4 regions of the Streptomyces sp. NPDC001714 genome follow, and region 1 is predicted to be linked to each of the others. Evidence: riboswitches for the same ligand, from Rfam matches in the RefSeq annotation. Region 1 holds a riboswitch; each other region holds the start of a gene.
The links. A riboswitch is a leader RNA that binds a small molecule or an ion and turns the genes downstream of it on or off. The one in region 1 is predicted to bind cyclic di-AMP.

Region 1 (2,190 bases):
CGATCCACGCCGTGTACGAGTCGGCGGTGTCGACGAAGTTGCCGCCCGCGGCGGCGTACGCGTCGAGGACGGCGAAGGAGGTGGCCTCGTCCGCGGTCCAGCCGAAGACGTTGCCGCCGAGGGCGAGCGGGAAGACCTCGAGGTCGGAAGAGCCGAGTTTGCGAAGAGCAGTCATGCCCAACTTCAACACGGGCCGCCCGGTGACCCATCCCGTCGATTACGAAGGTCTCGTAAAAGCGGAATCCCCGGCTCGTCACCCCGGCGGCCCTGACGCCGGAGGGGTGCCGTCAGGGCCGCCGGAGGCCGGTCGGTGAGGTCCGGATCAGGTCAGGGGTTGAGGCCCTTGCCGCGCAGCCAGGTCATCGGGTCGATGGCGGTGGCCTGGCCGTTCGGGTGGACCTCCAGGTGGAGGTGGGGGCCGGTCACGTTGCCGGTGGCGCCCACGCGGCCGATGACGTCGCCGGTGGCGACCTTCTGGCCGACCTTGACGCTGATCGAGGACTGGTGGCAGAACCACAGCTCGGTGCCGTCGTCGAGGGTGATGATCGTGCGGTAGCCGTAGGAGCCGGCCCAGCCGGCCTCGGTGACCGTGCCGCTGTGCACGGCCTTGATCAGCGTGCCGGTGGGCGCCGCGAAGTCGAGGCCGGTGTGGTAGCCGGAGGACCACATGGAGCCGGCCTGGCCGAAGGTGCCGGTGATCGTGTACGAGACGACGGGCAGCGTGTACTGCTTGGCCAGCTCGGCGAGGCGGGCGTGCTCGGCCTTCTGCTTCGCGGAGGCCTCGGCCTTCTCCTTGGCGGCGGCGGCCTTGGCGGCGGCCGCCTTCTCCGCCTTGGCCTCGGCGTCGGCGACCGCCTTGTCGGCGGCGGCGACGGCCTTGGCGCCGGCCTTGGTGTCGAACTGGTTCTGCTGCTGCGCGGCCTGGGCGATGATCCGGCTGCGCAGCGCCTCACCGGCGTCGGACGAGGAGGAGTCCGCGTCGGTGGCGGTCGTGGTGACGCTGCTCAACGCGGTCTGGGTGGCCTGGTGGCCGCCGTCCTCACCGAGCAGGGAGCCGACGGAGGACGGCAGGTCGGGCAGCGAGATGGAGACCGGCGGCTTGCCGGTGTTGGCGCTGGCCATGCCGCCCGCGCCGACCGCGGCGATCACGCCGACGCCGAGAACCGTGGAGCTGCGGGCGAGCCCGCCGCCCTTCTGCTTGGCGACCCGGTGCCGGCCGCGTACCGCGGAGAGGGACTCCTCGGTGGGGTTCCACTCCTCGAAGGGGCCCTCGTCGGTGCGGTAGCCGGGGTAGCCGAAGGTCTCGGGCTGACGCTGGCTGGGCACGAACGGGGCTGCCGGAGCAGGCGGGTTGGACGCCACGCGGGCGCACTCCTTTCCTTCCGCCGCCTACCGGGTTAGCTGACGGGTTCGGAGCGGGAAGGTCTCCTACGCGCGTATACCGGCCGTTTCGTACCGGCGGTAGCCGTGCGATTCACCCCAAGGTGGTGGTTCCCCGGTTCCCTTGCGGGATTCGGCGCGTGCGCACGGAGCCGTCTCGGGTGACGGCTGGGACGACCGCGCTGCGTTATCGAACGTTAATAGACCCGGCTATCGGATTCCAAGCTGTTCGCCTTGATCATTAAGCTTTCAAAGCTCGGACTTACCTGCCACGACAGGTCAAAAACGGTCGAGTCGACGGTGCGCGCTGCTCGGCTCAGGAGTCACACAGGTTTTGATGGTGACTCAGGTGTTATGCACAGGGCGGCCGTCCGGACACTGACCGTGACCGCGCAAAGGAACACGTGCCTGGACATGACTCAGGGCCGGAATCCTTGAATTCTGGGATTCCGGCCCTGGGCTTCAGTAGCGGGGACAGGATTTGAACCTGCGACCTCTGGGTTATGAGCCCAGCGAGCTACCGAGCTGCTCCACCCCGCGTCGGTGACACCAGCATACGCCATCCGAAGAGGGGGAGTCACACGGGTTAAGGCTCACGGGGCCGGCGGGGGCTGCGGGGAGGTCCCGTGACCGCGCCCAGAGGGGGCTCTGGGGGTACCCCCCGGCCGAAGGCCGGGGGAGGAACTGCGCGAGCAACCACCACGCACCCGGCCGCCGAACGCGCCCCACCCGCTCAGCCGAGCAGATGCACGTTGGGTGCCTTCGCCTCCCCCTCGTACTCCCCGAGCACCAGCACCTGCACCCCGGCCT
Region 2 (2,190 bases), on a different contig from region 1:
GGCGCCCGCGTCCATGGGGGGCGCGGTCTGGTAGGTCCCGCCGCCCGAGCCGCCGGGGGTCATGATGCGGAAGCCGCTCGAGTCCGCCGGGGCCTGAGTCGGGGTGCTGTCGGCGCCGCCGGGGGTCATGATGCGGAAGCCGCTCGAGTCCGCCGGGGCCCGGGTCGGGGTGCTGTCGGTACCGCCCGGGGTCATGATGCGGAAGGTACCGGTGTCCGACGGGGACACGATCGGGATGCCGCCCGTCTCGGTCACCGCCGGGAGCGCGCGCGTGGCGGCGAGGGAGTCGGTGCGGGCGGAGCCGCTGCCGGTGCGCTGGTTCGGTATGCCGGCGGCCGGAGCCTGCCACTGCTGCGCCGGGGCCTCGGGCGTGGGCCAGGGGCTGGGTGCCGGCGGAGCGGCCTGGGCGACCGGCATCGGGGCCGGGGCGGGTTCGAGGGCGGCGACCGCCCGCTGCCCGGTGCGCTGGGACAGCATCTCGCGGGCCTTGGCGAGCTTGAGCTGGTTCTTGGTCTTGGAGGTACCCGGCGTAGGCCGCTGCGGCGCGGCGGCGGGCAGCGTCCTGGGCCCACCCATAGTCCCCGCGGGCAGCGCCGCCGCGGGCCCCGCCGTCAACTCCAGCTTCGGGCGCGCCGGCAGCTCACGGACGACCTCGATCTCGCTCTGCGCGGACGGCCCCGCGGTCAGCTCCAGCCGGGCCGGGCCCGAGTCCTCCAGCTGGCCGAGCAGGTCGGCGGCCATGGCGCTGACGGGCCGGCGCGGGCCGGGCCGGCTGGGCAGCCGGTCGGTGGGCAGCGCGGCCGGAACGCTCGGCCCCAGCTTCGAGCGCGCTCCCTCGAACCACTCCCGGGCGATGTTGTCGAGGCCCGGGTCGTCGCGACGGGGCCGTTTGAACAGCGGGACACCACGTGAGCGCGAGCCCCCGCTCATCGCACGGGTGGCGTTGTAGTTCCCGGTGGCGTTCTCAGCCTGGTCGTAGAGGCTGTCGATCCGCTGTCGAACCTCGTCACGGCTCTCGGGCGCCATTGAGGGGTCGTGCTCCTTCCGTACTCCGCCTACCGGGTTAGCTGTCGGGTTCGGGCGCGGTGAAGTCCGGAAGGCATGCCCTACGGCCTCTGCCCTTGCGGACGGTCGGCCGATTCACCCCAGTGGTTCGGTTGGGTCCCCGGCTCCGGATCCGCCCCTGCGGGGCACCGGACTCGGCGGAGGCCGCGCGGCCCGACGGGATTCGCCGGGGGGAGCCGAGCGGCTTGCCCGTCAACTTAGCCAACTTGTGTCACTCGTGTGAAGGTTGAAGTGGCTATTGTCCGATACGTATTTGTGATGTTCGTCTTAGCGTTCGGAACTCGACCGTACGGAACGGCATTTCGCGCGCATCCATTGCATTCGCAGGGTCACCGGGGCGTTGCCGTCGGTCGCGTTCACCCTGCTCCCGGGCACGCGCTTTCTGTGAGGTCACCGTGAATTCGTGGGTCTGTTGAACACGATGGCGCCGTGGGCCGTATAGGGCGGGGGATTTCCATGCCCGGCCGCCTACGACACGCAGGGGAACGACCTTGAGACGCAACAGGCGCAGACGCCCGACCGGCGCACAGCGCGCGACCTTTGCAGCGGTCGCCCTGATGCTCGGCGGCGGAGGACTGGTCGCGGTGAACGTCTACGCCTCGGCCACCGAGGGCGGCGGGGACCAGCAGGGCCAGGTCGCCACCGGCCAGGTGCTCTCCGCTCCCACGGTCTACTGCCCCGACGTCGGCAGCCGGCTGACGGCGGTGCCCGACGCGGCCCGGGCCGACGTCGACCGCGAACTCGCCCAGCTGGACCAGCAGATCGCGGCCGCCTACCAGCAACTCACCCAGTCCGCGGCGGCAATCGAGCAGAACCCCGGCCTCGCCGACGAGACGATCATGAATCCGCTGAAGGAGAAGCGGTCCGAGTCGATCCAGCGCATCTCCGACGCCATCGCCCGCGAGGGCGACCGCCCGCAGGGCCTCGACGACCTCGCCGCCTGCACCCTCCGCTCCTCGAACCAGGGCGACGGGCAGTCGGCCACGCCCCAGGGCAGTGCCACGCCGAGCCAGAGCGGCCAGGGCAGCGCGGCGCCGAGCCAGGGCACCGGTGCGGTCGGCCAGGGCGGCAACGGCCCGGTCGCCTCCGACTACGCGGACATCACCTCCGTCCAGCCGAACGTCG
Region 3 (2,190 bases), on a different contig from region 1:
TCCAGGCCGAGGAGTTGGACCGGGTCCGGGCGATGCTCGAAGGGATGCTCGTCCGGCACACCGGGCGCACGGCGGCTCAGGTCCACCAGGATCTGGAGCGGGACCTGGTCCTGGACGCGCAGGAGGCGCTGGCGTACGGACTGGTGGACCGGGTCGTGCCCAGCCGCCGGACCTCGCCCGGGCTGCCGGACGCGGGGTGAGCCGCCGATGCTGCCGCCGGAGCTGCCGCCGCTGCCCGCGCTGACCCGCGCCGAGGGCGAGCTGATCGACCGTTATCTGGACGTGGTGGATTTACTGGGCCGGATCAATCCGGCGCAGAACGAGGACACCTACCGTGGGCTGCGCGCCGCGCAGGCGCTGGTGCGCGCGGCGTCCGAGCTGCGTGACGCGCTGGCCCTGATGCATCTGCGGGGCGAGACGGAGCTTCACGGGGACACGCTGGCACGGGCGTTGCGGGTGCTCGACGGCGAGCGCCGGACCGCTCGCGTCGCACTCCCGCCCGACTCCGTACGGTGACGCCCGCCGGAATCCGGTCCGCCGCGTCGACGGCGCGACCGGTCCGGAGGCGAAACGATCCAAAGGAGTTACCGCCGTTCGGCGGAGTGTGGCGTGGTTTTACCTGACCGCGGGGGCCGCTCAGGTTGCCCGTGCGGCGGTGCCCGCGAGCGGCTTCCGCGCAGGTCCGGGGCTACGCAGGGCAGTTGACGGAGAATCGAACACAGGGCTGTCCACCCGAACGGGTGGGTGGTGAGTAACCCCACAAATCCCCGATTCCGTTGGGATTTTCGGACACACGTGAGTGAAGATCCCTGTCTGACGACAAGCCCCCGCCACAGCGGCGGGGCGGTCCGGGCGGACGCCGAGTCCTGCCGCCGCCCGGATTGACCCGTCGACAGAAGTGCATCGGCAGGAGTGGAGGACCCAAGCACGACGGGTCGCCGGAACGGTCGCGCCATGACCGGACCGAGCAGCCCTTGGGGTGAAGCCGTGGCAACACGGCCGGGCAACTTCGCCAGCCCGAATCCGACAGGTCATCCTTCACAGGCGGCTGACGAAGGGTTGCGCATGACTGCGCTCAATCGTGTTCCGTCGCTGATGGCCCGGGCCGGTACGGCCTCGGCACTGACCATCGCCGCCGTGGGCGGCTCGATCGTGATCCCGGGTGTCGCCTCCGACGCCTCGGCCGCCACGACGGCGACGAAGGCACTCCAGGTCGCTGCCTCGAAGAAGGGCGCGCCCTACAGGTGGGGCGCCACCGGGCCGAACAGGTTCGACTGCTCCGGGCTCACGCTGTACTCGTTCAAGAAGGCGGGCAAGACCCTGCCGCGTACGGCGGCCCAGCAGTACAACAAGACCCGTCACATCTCGGCCGGCAACCGCAAGGCCGGGGACCTGGTCTTCTTCCACTCGGGTTCCAGCGTGTACCACGTCGGCATCTACGCCGGGAAGGGAAAGATCTGGCACGCCCCGAAGACCGGGGACGTGGTGAAGCTCCAGAAGATCTGGACGCGCAGCGTCTGGTACGGCCGGGTCAGCTGACCCGTTCCCACGGCGGCCGGCCGGCAGGAGCTCGGGGCTACGGCTCCTGCTGGCCGGCCGCCGTGACGGTGCCCGCCGGGACCGTCCAGGGGAGTTCGATGGAGACGGTCTTGCCGCCCTCCCGGGTGGGGCGCACCCGGAGCTTGCCGCCGCACTCGGCGGTCAGCCAGCGGATGATGACCATGCCGCGCCCGTTGTCCTGCTGGACCGCGGCGGGGAGTCTCTTGGGGAAGCGCGGATGACTGTCCGTGACGCCGATACGCAGCTGCTCGTCACGGTCGAGTACGAGGTCCACCGTGAAGGTGGGTGACTGCCCGAAGGTGTGCTGCACGGCGTTGGTGGCGAGTTCGGAGACAATGAGGCGGACGGTGTCCGCGGTCTCCGTCTCCGGCGGCAGTCCCCACTCCGCGAGGGTGTCCAGCACGTAGGAGCGGGCGGCGGAGACCGAGGCTGGATCGCTCGGCAGAGTGACGGATGCTTCCAGGTGGTCTGCCATGGCGACGTCGTCCCTTTCCTCGGGACCGGAGTCCGACACGGTGCGGATGGTTCGAGTACGGTCCCGTGACTGGTGCTTCTTCGCCAGACTGCCATTACCGGGCCGGTCACGGGGAGCGATCCACCAAGATATGCATATATCTGTCGCTCGAAGCG
Region 4 (2,190 bases), on a different contig from region 1:
CAATGAGCCGGAATTTCCGACGGGGGGCCGGAATCCAGGGATATATTTTGGACAGCGGGGGCACGAATACGACGAAAGCCCCGGTACTGCGGCCGGGGCTTCGGAAGATCTCACGGGTTGTCGTCGGCGCCTCGGTGGTCGGGTGCGGGTGCGTGGGGTTGCTCGCGCAGTTCCCCGCGCCCCTGAAGGGGCGCTGCGGTGACGCCCCTGAAACGGGCGCTGCCGGACCCGCGTCCAGCTCCCTCAGACGTCCACGCCGTGCTTGCGGAGGTAGGCGACCGGGTCGACGTCGGAGCCGTACTCGGGGGTCGTACGGGCCTCGAAGTGGAGGTGCGGTCCGGTCGTGTTGCCGGTCGAGCCGGAGAGGCCGATCTGCTGGCCCGGGGTGACCTTCTGGCCCACCGAGACGCCGATGGACGAGAGGTGGCCGTACTGGGTGTACATGCCGTCGGCCATCTTGATGACGATCTCGTTGCCGTACGCCCCGCCCCAGCCGGTGGAGACGACCGTGCCGCTGCCGACCGCGTGCACGACAGTGCCGCTGGCGGCGTGGAAGTCGATGCCGGTGTGGGTGCCGGAGGACCACAGGGAGCCGCCGGTCTTGTAGCCGGTGGAGACGTAGGAGTCGCTGATCGGCGCGACGAAGGTGTTGAGGCGCTTGCGCTCGGCCTCACGGGCGGCGCGTGCCTTGGCCGCGCGCTCCTTCCTGGCCTGCTCCGCGGCCTTCTTGCGGGCGGCCTCCTCGGCCGCCTGGCGCTCGGCGACCGCCTTCTGGGCAGCGGCCTGGGCGTCGATCTGCTCGGCGACGGAGTCGCTGATCGTGATGACCGGGGTGAGGCCGGTCTGCTCGACGGAGTTCTCGGCGGCGAGCGCCGGGGCGGCGGAGACGGTGCCGACGACACCGGTGGTGGTGAGGGCCGCGATGCCGGCGGCCTGCGCGGTGGTGCGCTTCACCCGGCCGGGACGACGGTGCTTCCCGGAGGCGCACATGAACGCCATGTAGAGGCTGGTCCTTTCCTTCCCTCTCGCCTACCGGGTTAGCTGACGGGTTCGGAGCAGGAAGGTCTCCTACGGGCCCCCTCACGACACGCGTGGGCGCCCGATTCACCCCAGGGACTACGTGGGTCCCCGGCTCCCCTGGCTCGCGCCGTACGGGGACTCGGCGATGGCTGTCCGGTGCCGCGGACGCGGCGCGATGCCTGACGGACAGCCCGGAAGAACCTACGAGGGCGTGCTTTCCATGCTCAAACGGATCACGGCTTTTGTAGCGCATCCCACAGGGCAGACAGGCAACCTCCGCCCCAATTCAGACATTTCAGAGCCCTGGTGACCGGACGGTCACCAGGGCTCCGCACACGCGCGTGCCGCTACTCCGCGGCGACGACCGTGACTTCGCCGATCCCGAGCGCCTCGACGGGCTCCTTGATCTGTGCCGCGTCGCCGACGAGGACGGTCACCAGGCGGTCCACCGGGAAGGCGTTCACGACCGCCGCAGTGGCCTCCACGGTGCCGGTGGCGGCCAGTTGCCGGTACAGCAGGGCCTGGAAGTCGTCGGGCAGGTACTGCTCGACCTGGTCGGCCAGGGTGCCGGCGACGGCCGCCGCCGTCTCGTACTTGAGCGGCGCCACCCCGACGAGGTTCTGCACGGCGACGTCGCGCTCGGCGTCCGTGAGGCCCTCGGCGGCGAGCGTGCGCAGCACCGTCCACAGGTCCTGCAGGGCCGGACCGGTGTTGGGGGTGTCCACGGAGCCGCTGATGGCGAGCATGGAGGCGCCGCTGCCGTCGGGGGCGGACCGCAGGACCTGCCCGAAGGAGCGGACGCCGTAGGTGTAGCCCTTCTCCTCGCGCAGGACGCGGTCCAGGCGGGAGGTGAGGGTGCCGCCCAGGCAGTAGGTGCCGAGCACCTGGGCGGGCCAGACGCGGTCGTGCCGGTCGCCGCCGACGCGGCCGATGAGCAGCTGGGTCTGGACGGCGCCCGGGCGGTCCACGATGACGACCCGGCCGGTGTCGTCGGCGGTCACGGCCGGGACCGGGCGGGGCTGGGCGGGGGAGCCGCTCCAGGCACCCAGGGTCTCGCCGAGCAGCTCGTCCAGGTCGATGCCGGTCAGGTCACCGACGACAACCGCGGTGGCCGTGGCGGGACGGACGTGCCGGTCGTAGAACGCGCGGACGGCGGGCGCGTCGATCTTC

Region 2: it holds a riboswitch for cyclic di-AMP, as region 1 does, so the genes downstream of both, ACFY0P_RS05925 (C40 family peptidase) here and ACFY0P_RS11600 (M23 family metallopeptidase) in region 1, are expected to answer to the same signal.
Region 3: it holds a riboswitch for cyclic di-AMP, as region 1 does, so the genes downstream of both, ACFY0P_RS38745 (C40 family peptidase) here and ACFY0P_RS11600 (M23 family metallopeptidase) in region 1, are expected to answer to the same signal.
Region 4: it holds a riboswitch for cyclic di-AMP, as region 1 does, so the genes downstream of both, ACFY0P_RS20040 (M23 family metallopeptidase) here and ACFY0P_RS11600 (M23 family metallopeptidase) in region 1, are expected to answer to the same signal.

Annotation. Positions count from the first base shown of each region.
Region 1 covers NZ_JBIAUL010000003.1:622,112-624,301, reverse strand. The annotation lists gene ACFY0P_RS11605 (aldo/keto reductase) at 1-175, opposite strand, end outside; gene ACFY0P_RS11600 (M23 family metallopeptidase) at 328-1,362, opposite strand; cyclic di-AMP (ydaO/yuaA leader) riboswitch at 1,370-1,529, opposite strand; tRNA gene ACFY0P_RS11595 (tRNA-Met) at 1,847-1,920, opposite strand; gene ACFY0P_RS11590 (dihydrofolate reductase family protein) at 2,114-2,190, opposite strand, start outside.
Region 2 covers NZ_JBIAUL010000002.1:303,877-306,066, forward strand. The annotation lists gene ACFY0P_RS05925 (C40 family peptidase) at 1-1,026, opposite strand, end outside; cyclic di-AMP (ydaO/yuaA leader) riboswitch at 1,037-1,215, opposite strand; gene ACFY0P_RS05930 (DUF1996 domain-containing protein) at 1,623-2,190, shown strand, end outside.
Region 3 covers NZ_JBIAUL010000018.1:238,840-241,029, reverse strand. The annotation lists gene ACFY0P_RS38755 (ATP-dependent Clp protease proteolytic subunit) at 1-200, shown strand, start outside; gene ACFY0P_RS38750 (hypothetical protein) at 208-516, shown strand; cyclic di-AMP (ydaO/yuaA leader) riboswitch at 878-1,062, shown strand; gene ACFY0P_RS38745 (C40 family peptidase) at 1,066-1,539, shown strand; gene ACFY0P_RS38740 (ATP-binding protein) at 1,577-2,035, opposite strand.
Region 4 covers NZ_JBIAUL010000007.1:154,299-156,488, reverse strand. The annotation lists gene ACFY0P_RS20040 (M23 family metallopeptidase) at 244-999, opposite strand; cyclic di-AMP (ydaO/yuaA leader) riboswitch at 1,012-1,175, opposite strand; gene ACFY0P_RS20035 (M16 family metallopeptidase) at 1,368-2,190, opposite strand, start outside.